One region of the Salmonella bongori NCTC 12419 genome, then DNA from elsewhere that is predicted to be linked to it. Evidence: predicted binding sites of a transcription regulator. Region 1 holds the regulator's gene; each other region holds the start of a gene.

What was found. The regulator PurR, encoded in region 1, represses purine synthesis genes. The targets are predictions, from matches to a motif close to CANGCAAACGTTTGCNTG.
Region 2: gltS (sodium/glutamate symporter) is a predicted target of PurR. The motif match lies at 1,858-1,875, and genes of this name have one in related genera.
Region 3: purT (formate-dependent phosphoribosylglycinamide formyltransferase) is a predicted target of PurR. The motif match lies at 1,452-1,469, and genes of this name have one in related genera.
Region 4: carA (glutamine-hydrolyzing carbamoyl-phosphate synthase small subunit) is a predicted target of PurR. The motif match lies at 1,944-1,961, and genes of this name have one in related genera.

Annotation. Positions count from the first base shown of each region.
Region 1 covers NC_015761.1:1,374,515-1,378,244, reverse strand. The annotation lists gene SBG_RS06525 (C40 family peptidase) at 1-85, shown strand, start outside; gene sodB (superoxide dismutase [Fe]) at 211-792, shown strand; gene cydH (cytochrome bd-I oxidase subunit CydH) at 1,082-1,171, opposite strand; gene purR (HTH-type transcriptional repressor PurR) at 1,466-2,491, shown strand; gene punR (DNA-binding transcriptional activator PunR) at 2,488-3,420, opposite strand; gene punC (purine nucleoside transporter PunC) at 3,533-3,730, shown strand, end outside.
Region 2 covers NC_015761.1:3,648,537-3,652,266, forward strand. The annotation lists gene recG (ATP-dependent DNA helicase RecG) at 1-458, shown strand, start outside; gene gltS (sodium/glutamate symporter) at 494-1,699, opposite strand; gene xanP (xanthine/proton symporter XanP) at 1,926-3,317, shown strand; gene SBG_RS17285 (AsmA family protein) at 3,438-3,730, shown strand, end outside.
Region 3 covers NC_015761.1:1,877,190-1,880,919, forward strand. The annotation lists gene SBG_RS08850 (tellurite resistance TerB family protein) at 1-569, opposite strand, end outside; gene yebF (protein YebF) at 663-1,016, opposite strand; gene yebG (DNA damage-inducible protein YebG) at 1,083-1,373, opposite strand; gene purT (formate-dependent phosphoribosylglycinamide formyltransferase) at 1,504-2,682, shown strand; gene kdgA (bifunctional 4-hydroxy-2-oxoglutarate aldolase/2-dehydro-3-deoxy-phosphogluconate aldolase) at 2,755-3,396, opposite strand; gene edd (phosphogluconate dehydratase) at 3,434-3,730, opposite strand, start outside.
Region 4 covers NC_015761.1:55,631-59,360, reverse strand. The annotation lists gene carB (carbamoyl-phosphate synthase large subunit) at 1-686, opposite strand, end outside; gene carA (glutamine-hydrolyzing carbamoyl-phosphate synthase small subunit) at 704-1,852, opposite strand; gene SBG_RS21030 (hypothetical protein) at 2,596-3,333, shown strand; gene SBG_RS00250 (carbohydrate binding domain-containing protein) at 3,401-3,730, shown strand, end outside.

The DNA.
Region 1 (3,730 bases):
TCAGATCACCTCACTGAACGAAGATTACTGGCAGCGCCATTATGTCGGCGCCCGCCGGGTGATGACGCCTAAAACAATTCGCTAATATTTTATCCTGTCGTTTAACGACAGGATAACTTCTCCTTTTGCGTCTTCTCTCAATTTGCTACCCTATCCCTACGCGCACCAGGGGTATTGTGCGTGCGCAATTTAATAATAAGGAGAGAAGCAATGTCGTTCGAATTACCTGCATTACCGTATGCCAAAGATGCTCTGGCACCGCATATTTCTGCCGAGACGCTGGAATATCACTATGGTAAACATCATCAAACTTACGTGACCAATCTCAATAATTTGATCAAAGGCACGGCGTTTGAAGACAAATCGCTGGAAGAGATCGTTCGTACCTCTGAAGGCGGCATCTTTAATAACGCAGCCCAGGTCTGGAACCACACGTTCTACTGGAACTGCCTGGCGCCAAACGCTGGCGGCGAGCCAGCCGGAAAACTGGCTGATGCTATCGCGGATTCCTTTGGCAGCTTCGCGGAATTTAAAGCGCAGTTCACGGATGCCGCTATCAAAAACTTTGGTTCCGGATGGACATGGCTGGTAAAAGGCGCTGATGGCAAACTGGCTATCGTCTCAACCTCTAATGCCGGTACGCCGCTGACCACGGATGCGACTCCGCTGCTAACGGTTGATGTGTGGGAACACGCGTATTACATTGACTACCGCAACGCCCGTCCAAACTATCTGGAACATTTCTGGGCACTGGTTAATTGGGCGTTTGTCGCGAAAAACCTCGCCGCATAAGTCTGAGAATACGCAGAAGGTTCGCCTTCTGCGTATGAGCACCATTTGCAGGAGGCGTCAGATCAGAACATTTCCTGGCTGAGGTACAAACGCCAGCCGCCATCACGCCGATATTTCTCTCCTGCGCTCACTCAACGTCCGTTCACATGTTCTACAGATAACAAACGCACCGACGTTGCCCCCCTCCCTCCGGGATAGCCCGCTACATAATAACAAAACATTTTTGCCATATAGATAACATTGAGGCAGTGCGAGGGAGGCGAGGCGCTCCCTCAAAAGAGAAGGAAAATCAGTGCAGAGCGGCGGTTAATCCACCAGCGACAATCAAGCCCAATGCAATAATCGTCGTGATCAATGAAAATTTCAGGTCGGTACTCATCAAGTTTTCTCCTTTTTATTCCCACACAAAAAGTGATATAGCGCATTTTTGCACATTCACGCACAAAAATCTCTCACGTTTTATACTGATAACTGTTTTTAACGCTTCCCCTTTTCCTCAAGATCAGACAAAATTCCAGGCTTACTGAATTAGCGTAACGGCCATTGACCCCTTCCTGACGTTCCGTGTCGTTTTCCGGCGTGCCGCAACCCTGACGTTGCGATTAGGGTGTGTGTAGGCAAACGTTTACCTGGCGTTTCTCAGGAGCTTAGCAAGGGTCTGGAGTGAAATGTAATGGCAACAATTAAAGATGTAGCGAAACGAGCAAACGTTTCCACTACAACTGTATCACACGTAATCAACAAAACACGCTTTGTTGCTGAAGAGACGCGTAACGCGGTCTGGGCGGCGATTAAAGAGCTGCACTACTCTCCCAGCGCTGTCGCACGTAGCCTGAAGGTTAACCACACTAAATCGATAGGTTTACTGGCGACCAGCAGCGAAGCGGCCTATTTCGCAGAAATTATCGAGGCGGTTGAAAAGAACTGCTTCCAGAAAGGCTATACGCTGATTCTGGGTAATGCCTGGAATAATCTGGAAAAACAGCGCGCCTATCTGTCCATGATGGCGCAAAAGCGCGTGGATGGTCTACTGGTAATGTGTTCTGAGTATCCGGAGCCTTTACTCTCCATGCTGGAAGAGTATCGCCACATTCCGATGGTCGTGATGGACTGGGGTGAAGCGAAGGCGGATTTTACCGACACGGTTATTGATAACGCCTTTGAGGGCGGTTATATGGCGGGTCGTTATCTGGTTGAACGCGGCCACCGTGATATCGGCGTTATTCCCGGCCCGCTGGAGCGCAACACGGGCGCCGGGCGGCTGGCTGGCTTCATGAAGGCGATGGAAGAAGCGTTGATCAAAGTGCCGGATAACTGGATCGTCCAGGGCGACTTCGAGCCGGAGTCCGGTTACCATGCGATGCAGCAGATCTTATCGCAGTCGCATCGCCCTACCGCTGTTTTCTGTGGCGGCGATATTATGGCGATGGGCGCTCTGTGCGCCGCGGATGAAATGGGCCTTCGCGTACCACAGGACGTTTCGGTGATTGGTTATGACAATGTGCGTAACGCGCGATTCTTTACGCCGGCGTTGACAACAATTCACCAGCCCAAAGACTCTTTAGGCGAAACTGCTTTCAATATGCTGCTGGATCGCATCGTCAATAAACGCGAAGAGTCGCAGTCTATTGAAGTTCATCCGCGTCTGGTTGAGCGTCGCTCAGTCGCCGACGGTCCGTTCCGCGACTATCGGCGTTAATCCCCACCGTCGGGAGCCTCCTCTGGCTCCCGTAGCCACTCCCGATTCAACGTTTCGCTATCGCCTAAATAGTCCAGTAGCCAGGACAGCGCGGGCGATGCCTCATTTTGTTGCCACGTCACACAACAAGCTGCATCGGGAAACGGATTCTCTAATGTCAGTGCTACCCATTTGCCACTGTCTATCCACTGACGGGCAAAATGCGTTGGCACCATTCCTACGCATAAACCAGCCGACAGACAAGTGGCTGATGACTCCCAGTCCGGTACAACAACCCTTTTTTGGTTATCAAGCAGCCAGGTAATTCGTTTCGGTAAGGTTCGCGAAGTATCTTCCCTGACCAGCGACGGCCAGTTGCGTAACGTATCATCGCTTAATGGCCCCTGCATCGACGCCAGCGGGTGATCGTGTGCCACTACACAGCTCCAGCTCAGGGTTCCCATATCCCGAAAAGCGTAACGTCCCCCGACCGGAATTGCCTGCGTCGCCCCAATGGCCAGTTCCACCCGTCCGTCGGAGAGCGCATCCCAGACGCCGTTAAATACCTCCTGAAAGACCAGTAGTTCCACATCGTCAAAATGGCGATAGAAATCGACGATCATTTGGCGGGTTCGTTCCGGCCTGACAATATTATCCACCGCAATCGCCAACTGCCCGCGCCAACCAGTAGCAATTTGCTGACACTGCTGGCGTGTGATCTGCATTTTTTTGATAACAGAACGCCCTTCTTTTAAAAACCAGGCGCCGGCAGGGGTCAATTCGACGTCACGATGACGTCGTACAAAAAGCGGTACAGCCAGCCACTCCTCTAACTGACGAACCGTATAACTGACTGCTGAGGGTACACGGTGCAACTCTTGCGCCGCCGCACTAAAACTTCCATTACGCGCCACGGCGTCAACCACTTCAAGCGAATATTCGGACCACATTATATGCCTGCAAAAATTTTGAACCCAATGGACAAATATTAACGTTTCACAACGTTAATTTCACTCCCTACACTCTGCGGCAGTGTCTGTTTGATAATAAAGAGAAACAAATATGCAACCTGGAAAAGGTTTTTTAGTCTGGCTGGCCGGTCTTAGCGTGCTGGGTTTTCTGGCAACGGACATGTACTTGCCTGCGTTTGCCGCTATCCAGGCGGATTTACAAACGCCTGCTGCCGCCGTCAGCGCCAGTCTCAGCCTGTTTTTAGCCGGATTTGCCGTCGCGCAGTTACTCTGGGGGCCCCTTTCGGAC
Region 2 (3,730 bases), 2.2 Mb from region 1:
GTGAATTGCATTTACTGGTCGCGACGACCGTGATTGAGGTCGGCGTTGACGTACCGAACGCCAGCCTGATGATCATTGAAAACCCGGAACGTCTGGGGTTGGCTCAACTTCACCAGCTCAGAGGCCGCGTCGGGCGCGGCGCGGTTGCCTCTCACTGCGTACTGCTTTACAAATCCCCGCTGTCAAAAACCGCACAAAAACGGCTTCAGGTTCTGCGTGACAGCAATGACGGCTTTGTGATTGCGCAAAAGGATCTGGAGATTCGCGGCCCGGGGGAACTACTGGGTACTCGCCAGACGGGAAATGCTGAATTTAAAGTTGCTGACTTACTGCGTGATCAGGCCATTATTCCGGAAGTTCAGCGCATCGCGCGCCACATTCATGAACGTTACCCACGACAGGCAGCGGCGCTGATTGAACGCTGGATGCCAGAAACAGAACGCTATTCTAACGCCTGATAAGCGCGGCGGTTTTGAAGCCGCCGCACAGATGATTATTGCGCAAAAATCGGTAACAGCAGATACAGCTTAATCACCAGCGCATTGACGATATCAATAAAGAACGCACCGACCATCGGTACCACCAGAAACGCCATATGCGAGGGTCCAAAGCGGTCGGTAATCGCCTGCATATTGGCAATTGCGGTTGGTGTTGCACCCAGACCAAAGCCACAATGACCGGCCGCCAGCACTGCCGCATCGTAGTTTTTCCCCATCATACGCCAGGTGACGAAGATGGCGTACAGCGCCATGAATACTGTCTGTACCACCAGAATCGCCAGCATTGGCAGCGCCAGAGAGGCCAGCTCCCAGAGTTTCAGGCTCATCAGTGCCATGGCCAGGAATAGTGACAGGCTGACGTTACCCAATACCGAAACGGCACGTTCAAACACGCGATAAAAGCCCGCCAGCGCCAGACCATTACTGAGGATCACCCCAACAAACAGCACACAAACGAAGACAGGAAGTTCAAGCACCGTACCGGCCAGTAGCTGCGCTACGATTTTGCCAACGGTCAGGCAGATAGCAATCAGGGCAATGGTTTCAATCAGCACCAGAGAGGTGATCATACGACCTACATCCGGCTTTTCAAAGGCCGTCGGCACAGCCTGATCATCAGGCATTCCATCCGGTGTTGTAGAATGTTTTACCAGATAACGGGCGACCGGGCCGCCAATCAACCCGCCCAGTACCAGACCAAAGGTCGCACATGCCATCGCAACTTCAGTGGCATTGGTAAAGCCGTAACGCTCAATAAACAGCTTACTCCACGCCGCACCGGTACCATGACCACCGGAAAGCGTAATTGACCCGGCAATCAGTCCCATTAACGGGTCCAGCCCCAGCAAGCTTGCCATGCCAATACCAATGGCGTTCTGCATCAACAGTAAGCCGACCACGACGATCAGAAAGACCCCAACGACGCGCCCCCCTTTCCGTAGGCTGGCAAGGTTGGCGTTAAGGCCAATCGTTGCGAAAAACGCCAGCATTAGCGGGTCGCGCAGCGTCATATCGAAATTCACTTCCCAGCCGACACTTTTTTTCAGCACCAGCAGAGCAATCGCCACCAGTAGCCCACCAGCCACCGGTTCCGGAATCGTATATTTCTTCAGTAAGGAGACCGACTGGACCAGCTTGCGCCCCAGTAGCAGCACCAGCGTTGCGGCGACAAGGGTCGATAAGGTATCGAGTTCAAACATTTAACGCTCCTGTAGTACGCTTTGACATGTGCGCACAAATCATTTCCTGAGTCAGTTTTTTAGCTCTTTGTGAGTTGTCGGCATGGATTTTAAGCAGAAAAAGGCAAAAAGTTATATAAAAAGGTGCATTTATCTTTTTTAAATATTAAGAATATTCGCTAGCAATCGTTTGCTTTTGCTATCCGGTCAGATAAAATCACCGCTTTTCCACCATGAGAATGCCCTGATGTCCGTGAACGCCATCGAGCCGACAGATGCGCAACCGGTTGCGCAGACGCAAAACAGCGAGTTGATTTATCGTCTTGAAGATCGCCCGCCGCTCCCTCAAACTCTTTTTGCCGCCTGTCAGCATCTACTGGCGATGTTTGTCGCCGTCATCACGCCTGCGCTGTTAATCTGCCAGGCGTTGGGTTTACCAGCGCAGGATACACAGCACATCATTAGCATGTCGCTATTCGCCTCCGGCGTAGCCTCTATGATTCAAATTAAAGCGTGGGGGCCGGTAGGTTCGGGGCTGTTATCCATCCAGGGGACCAGTTTTAACTTTGTCGCCCCACTGATTATGGGCGGTACCGCGCTGAAAACCGGCGGCGCGGACGTACCGACAATGATGGCGGCGCTGTTCGGCACGCTGATGCTGGCAAGCTGCACCGAGATGGTACTCTCCCGGATTTTACATCTGGCGCGCCGGATTATCACGCCATTAGTTTCCGGCGTAGTCGTGATGATTATTGGCTTGTCGCTGATCCAGGTGGGGTTAACATCCATCGGCGGCGGCTATGCCGCTATGAGCGATAACACCTTTGGCGCACCGAAAAACCTGCTGCTGGCCGGCGTCGTCCTGGCCATTATTATCCTGCTGAATCGGCAGCGTAATCCCTACCTGCGGGTGGCTTCTTTGGTTATTGCCATGGCGGCAGGCTATCTTCTGGCCTGGTTTATGGGCATGTTGCCTGAGAATAACGCGCCAGTCTCACAGGACATCCTGATGGTGCCGACCCCGCTGTATTATGGTCTGGGCATTGACTGGAACCTGTTACTGCCGTTGATGCTGGTCTTTATGATTACCTCGCTGGAGACTATCGGCGATATCACCGCCACCTCTGATGTCTCCGAGCAGCCGGTATCCGGCCCCTTGTACATGAAACGGCTAAAGGGCGGCGTGCTGGCTAACGGTCTTAACTCGTTTGTGTCTGCGGTCTTTAATACGTTCCCGAACTCCTGCTTCGGGCAGAATAACGGCGTGATTCAGTTGACCGGCGTCGCCAGTCGCTATGTCGGTTTTGTTGTCGCGCTGATGCTGATTGTGCTCGGCCTGTTCCCGGCGGTAAGCGGTTTTGTACAGCATATTCCGGAACCGGTGCTGGGTGGCGCTACGCTGGTGATGTTTGGCACTATTGCCGCCTCCGGGGTACGTATTGTCTCTCGCGAGCCATTGAACCGCCGTGCAATTCTGATTATCGCTCTGTCGCTGGCCGTAGGGCTTGGCGTCTCTCAACAGCCGCAAATTCTGCAGTTCGCGCCGGAATGGGTGAAAAATTTACTCTCATCCGGGATTGCCGCTGGCGGTATCACGGCCATTGTTCTGAATCTGGTACTCCCGCCAGAAAAACCGTAAACACTATACAGCGGCGACCCGCTTTGCCGCCGCTGTAACGCTCTTTCACCATTCCTGTCTTGAGGATTGCACGTAAATCGTGCATAAAACCCCTATGTGCATTTCACGGGATGGAAGACCATGAAATTGATCGGGAAGGTACTTCTCTACGTGCTGGTCACCTGCTTAGTGGTGATTTTCGGCTTTTATTTTCTGTTGCAAACGCGCTGGGGCGCGGATCAGGTTAGCAACTGGGTATCAGAGAACAGCAGTTATCACTTGACGTTCGACGTGATGGATCACCATTTTTCCGCCCCATCTCATCTTTTGCTTGAGAATGTGACCTTTGGCCGGGATGGCCAGCCTGCCACTTTGGTCGCCAAAACCGTGGATATTGGCCTGAGCATTCGCCAGTTAACTGCACCTCTGCATGT
Region 3 (3,730 bases), 500 kb from region 1:
TTCAAATAGCTACGCTCCATAAAGTGGTCAATATCAATGGCGGCGCAACTCAGGAAGTAAACTTCCAGGGCTTCTTCTTCATTGCGGATGCCCTGTGCTAAACGTTGCGGATCAAGCGGCTGCTCAATAGCCTTCTCGATAAACACGCGCCCTTGTTCTTCCACGCCAGCTTCCCGCAACTGGAGCTCAATTGCCGCGCGTTCTTTGGCGTCGATATGTCCATCGCTTTTCGCCGCAAAAACCAAAGCAAGAATAAGCCGCTCAGTACGCACATCCAGCGGCGTGCTGTGCGCGCCGAATTGCGGTTCTCCCTGATGCGCAGCGCGCACTTTATCTTTGTACTTGTTCCATAATACAGAACCGGCGACGGCACCACCGCCTACCAGTAAAGCGCCGGTACCATATTTCGTTAATAATTTACGTGAAGATTTATTTGCTACCAGCAGTCCCGCCAGACCGCCCAGGGCGCCGGGAACCAGCAGTTTATTTAAGCCTTGTTCACCTGAAGATGAGCCGGAAGCGCCTTTTTGTCCAAGAAGAGATTGTAGTTGGTTCAACCAATTAGCCATAGTGCCCCTCAAATACAGACCAATAATGGTCAAGCGTACCTGAGGGGATGTCAGGAATTGTCTATGTCGGCAAAAGAAGCGCAAATTACCCCGCTAGCGGGGCTGATATTCCGCCGTACCGGCTTTACAGTCAACGATGACCTGATAATGAATGTCGGCACTCTTACCGCGGACGGTTAACGGGACAGTCCATTTATCATTTTGACCCGCAACTTCCTTCACATTGACCCATGCTACCGGGTCAGCCTGCCCTACCTTTTTTTGGTCATCCGCCCACCGTACAATACGATTTTGCTGGTAGTCGCGCTTCACGCTTGCCGCAATCCCGTCGGCGTCCAGCCCTTCGCACGTTGGAAACTTAACCGATTTACTCTCCGTAGCTGCCGCAAACGCCGATACGCTGGCAGATAACAACAGCAGGCTCAACAACGCTCCTCTTTTGTTCATATTTTTCTCCTTAGCACAATGGTTCAGGAAAAGCATGGTACAAAACGCCGGGAGCGCAAGTGTGGGTCAGGCGGCTTGCTTTTTCGTTTTACTGACGACGCTTTTTTCAACCACCTGTGGAGACGGCAGCTTACCGGTTTTCAGGATCGTACTTAACACCTCTTTATGCTCCGCCAGCCATAGCGACAGCGCTTCGCGCTGCCCATCTTCCAGCGCGACTGGCGACTGTTCAAGCCAGGTATCGAGAAGATCGGCAGTGTCGAGCATTTTGTCCCAGGCATCGGCTTCCTTTTTACTGGTAAAAGACATCTTCTCCTCACCTTCGCGAATGACTACGTATTTAACCTCAACCGCCATTGTGCAGCCCCTTATTTACCTGTGTTTATATACAGTATATTGCATAACAACAAAAAAAGCAACGCATTCAAAAAGACACACGCAAACGTTTTCGTTTATACTACGCCCAGGTAAAACAGGGGACAAAAATATGACGTTATTAGGCACAGCGCTGCGTCCGGCTGCAACGCGGGTGATGTTATTAGGTTCAGGGGAATTGGGAAAAGAGGTCGCTATTGAATGCCAACGACTGGGGATCGAAGTTATTGCCGTCGATCGCTATCCTGACGCTCCCGCTATGCATGTGGCTCACCGTTCACACGTCATTAATATGCTGGACGGCGACGCTCTACGCCGGGTGGTTGCCCTGGAAAAACCGCACTATATCGTGCCGGAAATAGAAGCGATCGCGACCAATACGCTGCGTGAACTGGAAGACGAAGGGCTGAATGTGGTGCCCTGCGCGCGTGCTACGCAGTTAACGATGAACCGCGAAGGAATTCGCCGCCTGGCCGCGGAGGAGTTAGGCCTTCCGACATCCGAATACCGTTTTGCCGACAGTGAGGCGAGTTTTCACGATGCGGTCGCGGCAATGGGTTTTCCTTGTATTGTTAAGCCGGTAATGAGTTCCTCCGGCAAAGGCCAGAGTTTTATCCGTTCAGCCGACCAGATCACGCAGGCATGGGAGTACGCACAGCAGGGAGGGCGTGCTGGCGCAGGTCACGTCATTGTGGAAGGCGTGGTCAAGTTTGATTTTGAAATTACGCTGCTCACCGTGAGCGCTATTGATGGCGTTCATTTCTGTGCTCCGGTCGGTCACCGACAGGAAGATGGCGATTATCGCGAATCCTGGCAGCCACAGCAGATGAGCGAACTGGCGCTAACGCGAGCACAAGACATTGCCCGTACGGTGGTGCTGGCGCTAGGCGGCTATGGGCTGTTTGGCGTGGAACTCTTCGTCTGTGGCGATGAGGTTATTTTCAGCGAGGTCTCCCCTCGCCCGCATGATACGGGAATGGTTACATTAATTTCTCAGGATCTCTCTGAATTTGCGCTACATGTTCGCGCCTTTTTAGGGCTGCCAATAGGCGCTATACGCCAGTATGGTCCCGCCGCTTCAGCGGTGATTCTGCCGCAGCTAACCAGCCAGAATGTAACGTTTGATAATGTGCAGGCTGCGATGGGGGCAGGACAACAGGTACGCTTGTTTGGGAAGCCAGAAATCGACGGCGTCCGTCGGTTAGGCGTCGTGCTGGCGATGGCGGAAGATATTGATAGGGCTGTTGAACGTGCAAAAAATGCCGCAACACTCGTGAAGGTTACAGGCTAAAAAACTGGATGGCGGCGCTTGCACCGCCATCCGCTCTATGATTTTGCCCGATAAGCGATATCGGGCTTTTCTTTACTGCTTCGCGCCTTCTACTGCTTCACGCGCCAGTGTGGTGATGCGATCGTAGTCGCCGGCTTCCAGCGCATCAGCCGGTACCAGCCAGGAACCGCCGATACACAGCACACTTTTCAGCGCCAGATAGTCACGATAGTTTGCCGGAGAAATGCCGCCGGTCGGACAAAAGCGCACCTGAGAGAACGGACCTGCAATCGCCTGTAGCGCTTTAGTACCGCCATTCGCTTCCGCCGGGAAGAATTTGAATTCTTTCAGACCATAGTCCATACCCAGCATCAGTTCAGAAACGGTGCTGATACCGGGAATCAATGGAATAGTACCTTCCGTTGCCGCTTTCAATAGTGGCTCAGTCAACCCCGGGCTAATCGCAAACTGCGCGCCCGCTTCCGTTACCTCCGCCAGTTGCTGCGGGTTGAGGACGGTCCCTGCACCGACAATCGCATCGGGTACATCTTTAGCGATAGCGCGGATAGCCTCCATTGCGCACGCTGTGCGTAACGTCACTTCCAGGACGCGAACGCCGCCGGCCACCAGTGCTTTAGCCATCGGCACCGCATGCTCCAGTTTGTTGACTACAATGACCGGGACAACCGGACCGGTGGTCAGGATTGCTTCTGCACTTGTTTTCCAGTTTTTCATCGGAATTCTTCTCTCGCCTGATTACAAAAGTGTCATCTTAAAAAGTGATACAGGTTGCGCCCTGCTCCGCACCCGACAGATTTTCACGCAACGCGCCAAACAATTCACGTCCCGTTCCAAGGCGTGACGCACTCAGATCCGGAATGTGAGGCTGGCGAGCGGCAAGTACCGCCTCGTCGACCAGCAGAGTTAACTCACCTGTCTGTCCATTCACGCGAATGATGTCGCCATCGCGCACTTTTGCCAGTAAGCCGCCATCGTAGGCTTCCGGCGTTACGTGGATAGCTGAAGGCACTTTACCCGAAGCACCTGAAAGCCGTCCATCAGTCACTAA
Region 4 (3,730 bases), 1.3 Mb from region 1:
ATGCAGTTGTCGTTTTTATCACGCACCACTTCCATCTCGTACTCTTTCCAGCCGATCAGCGATTCATCAATCAACAGCTCATTTGTCGGAGAGAGATCCAGACCGCGTTCGCAGATTTCTTCGAACTCTTCGCGATTATAGGCGATACCGCCGCCAGTACCGCCCATCGTAAATGACGGACGAATAATGCATGGGAAGCCAACATCAGCGGCGACCGCTAATGCCTCTTCCATAGTATGCGCAATACCGGAACGCGCAGTATCGAGGCCGATTTTTTTCATGGCGATGTCGAAGCGGCGACGGTCTTCCGCTTTATCAATAGCATCGGCAGTAGCACCAATCATGGTGACGCCGAACTCGTCAAGCACGCCCTGACGTTCCAACTCCAGCGCACAGTTGAGCGCCGTCTGGCCACCCATCGTCGGCAATACGGCGTCCGGACGCTCTTTCTCAATGATTTTGCGTACCACTTCCCAGTGAATTGGCTCGATATAAGTGGCGTCGGCCATTTCCGGATCGGTCATGATGGTCGCCGGGTTAGAATTCACCAGAATGACGCGGTAGCCTTCTTCACGCAGTGCTTTACACGCCTGCGCGCCGGAGTAGTCAAACTCACACGCCTGCCCGATAACAATCGGTCCCGCGCCCAGAATCAGGATACTTTTTATGTCTGTACGTTTTGGCATGGTCTTAATTCTCCTGATTACTTAGCAATTTTACGGTACTGCTCAATAAGCTCGATAAAGTGGTCGAACAGCGGTGCGGCGTCATGCGGGCCAGGACTCGCTTCCGGGTGCCCCTGGAAGCTGAACGCTGGTTTATCCGTACGGTGAATCCCTTGCAGGGTACCGTCAAATAGCGATTTATGAGTTACACGCAGATTAGTGGGCAGCGTCGCTTCGTCAACCGCAAAGCCGTGGTTTTGCGCGGTAATCATCACCACATTTTTATCAAGATCTTTTACCGGGTGATTGCCGCCGTGGTGACCAAATTTCATCTTGATGGTTTTCGCGCCGCTCGCCAGCGCCAGCAGTTGATGACCGAGGCAAATACCGAATACCGGGGTGTCGGTTTCGAGGAATTTCTGGATGGCGGTAATCGCGTAATCACACGGAGCCGGGTCGCCAGGACCGTTAGAAAGGAAAATGCCGTCCGGGTTCATCTTCAAAACATCGTCGGCAGAGGTTTGCGCCGGGACGACTGTCAGGCGACAGCCGCGGTCTACCAGCATGCGAAGAATGTTGCGCTTGGCGCCAAAGTCATAGGCCACCACGTGGAACGGTAGTTCGTCTTCTTTTTTCGCTTCCGGTAAACCGTCTTTAAGTGACCAGCTTCCTTGTGTCCAGCTATACGCTTCCGCCGTGGTGACTTCTTTCGCCAGATCCATGCCGTTCAGGCCAGGGAAGGATTTTGCCAATTCCTGCGCCAGCGCCGCGTCCGGATTATCGCCCGCAATGATGCAACCATTTTGAGCCCCCTTTTCACGCAGCAGACGCGTCAGCTTACGGGTATCGATATCGGCAATCGCTACAATATTATGGCGCTTCAGGTAAGAAGAAAGATCTTCGGTACTGCGGAAGTTGCTGGCAATCAGCGGCAGGTCGCGAATAACCAGACCTTGCACATGAACCTGAGAAGATTCTTCATCGGCTTCATTGGTACCGACATTACCGATATGGGGATAAGTAAGAGTGACGATTTGGCGAGAATAGGAAGGGTCAGTGAGGATTTCTTGATAACCGGTCATTGAAGTATTGAAAACGACTTCCCCAACCGCCGAACCTGTTGCCCCTATGGCCCGACCGTGAAACTGGGTTCCGTCTTCCAGAACCAATAGCGCTGACTTGATCAAAACACCCTCCAGAGAATATTCACTCACTTTATTTGCATATTAATTCATTGCTATGACGAGAATCAATGCAAATTTGCTTACCGACGAATTTCTGGCAAACGGCGGCATTCTGGAGACAACACAGATAAAAGTCAACTTAAAGGCGGTATTTTTTATCTTTTTTTGCCACTTATGATGAAATAAAGTGAGTTAACAGGCAAAAAAAACATCTTAATAGCGTGAGTAAACGCTTGCGTGACAGGGAGAATTTAAAATCAGTGAATAACGGATAAAAAAGTGGACCATCTGGTCAAAATTTACAATTTTCAAACCAAAATATTAATAAAAATAGAACAAAAAGAGTTCTTTCTATATAGAAAACAATAAATATCTCATAAATTAAATATTTTATATTTTCATATTACAAATCAACAAGATGATATTGATAAACATAAAAATACCGCCAATAAAAAAATGACACCATCAGCCAGTGAGATGCAAAAAAACCATTATAATCAATCATATAAAGAATTAGCCCCTCAAATATTTTTCCTGACGTAATACCTGGTCTTATCACATCACTTCCATCATACACACTCTTTTATCACACAAAAATAAATAACCCATTGAAATTAAATAAATAAATAAAAATCACACGAGAAAAAAACGTGATATCCACCACAAATGGTATGTCCTGCGAGGGTCATCATCGTTCCGTTCGTTTAAGAACGATGTTTTTCAATCCACTGATTTAAGGAAAAAATATGTCTACCGAAAGTAATATCATTGTTGATGGCGGCTTTGAAGATGGGTTTGATGGCTGGGTGCTCTCCTCCCAGTCAGCTATTTTTGTCGAAGATGGCGCAACGGGCGATAACCACTACTGTCGCATTGAACCCACCAACACCCTTACGCAATATTTTACCATCGAAGCAGAGATGACCTATCGCCTGAGCTTTGCCGTGCGCGGGGCGGCTAAAGGTACCGTCACAATTTACCAGCCATCTCCGATAAAAACGTCTTTTAAGTCCACAATCAATGCCAACCTGAATACTGACTGGCATCTGGAGGAATATATCTTTACAACCGGGTCTGAATCGGGGCGTACCGCCTTTCAGATCACTATTCCGTGGAACAGTGCGAGCGCAGCGGTAGATATCGACCTGATTAGCCTGGTTGCGGTGCCGTTTGAATACAGCAAGCCGCTGTGGGTCAACATGACCAATGTGGGCACCTCTAAAGATTTTTTCCAGATCAACCTGATGACCCGCACCGATGCTCCGGAAGGCCAGATTAACCGCATTTATCGTAACGGTAGTTATGCCGCTTTAATGGATGCGGTTGGCCCGGATGATTTTAACCAGACGGGCGGTTACTCCGCTTTTGCCGCTGGCGATGTATATCAAATTCGCGCTTATGACGAGCTAACAACAAAAGAATATTTACTGTGTGAGCTGACCTATGAGCAGCTGATGGCCGCCGGCGTCTGCAATATCGAATAACGTTACGTGATAATTTCACGATAAATAACGTATCCATTTTATTTATTTTAATCTAAAGAGATATATCATGACTGACATTACTAATATTATCGTCGATGGTTCTTTTGAAGACGGCTTAACCGAGCAATGGCAAATTGGCTCGCTGGTAGAAGTTGAAGCCAGCGACAGCAATCATTTTTGTCGTATCGACAGCGCAAACGCATTAAGCCAGAGTATTACGCTTGAAACGTTTATGACATACGCGCTCGCGTTTTCCATTAAAGGCAGTATTGCCGGGAAGCTCTTCGTTAAATCCGCAGACGGCGCGACTACCTTTTTTGAGCACGAGATCAATATGACGCCCGGCGACGACTGGTATACCGAATCGCTGGAATTCTCCACTCAGGCCAGCGCAGGC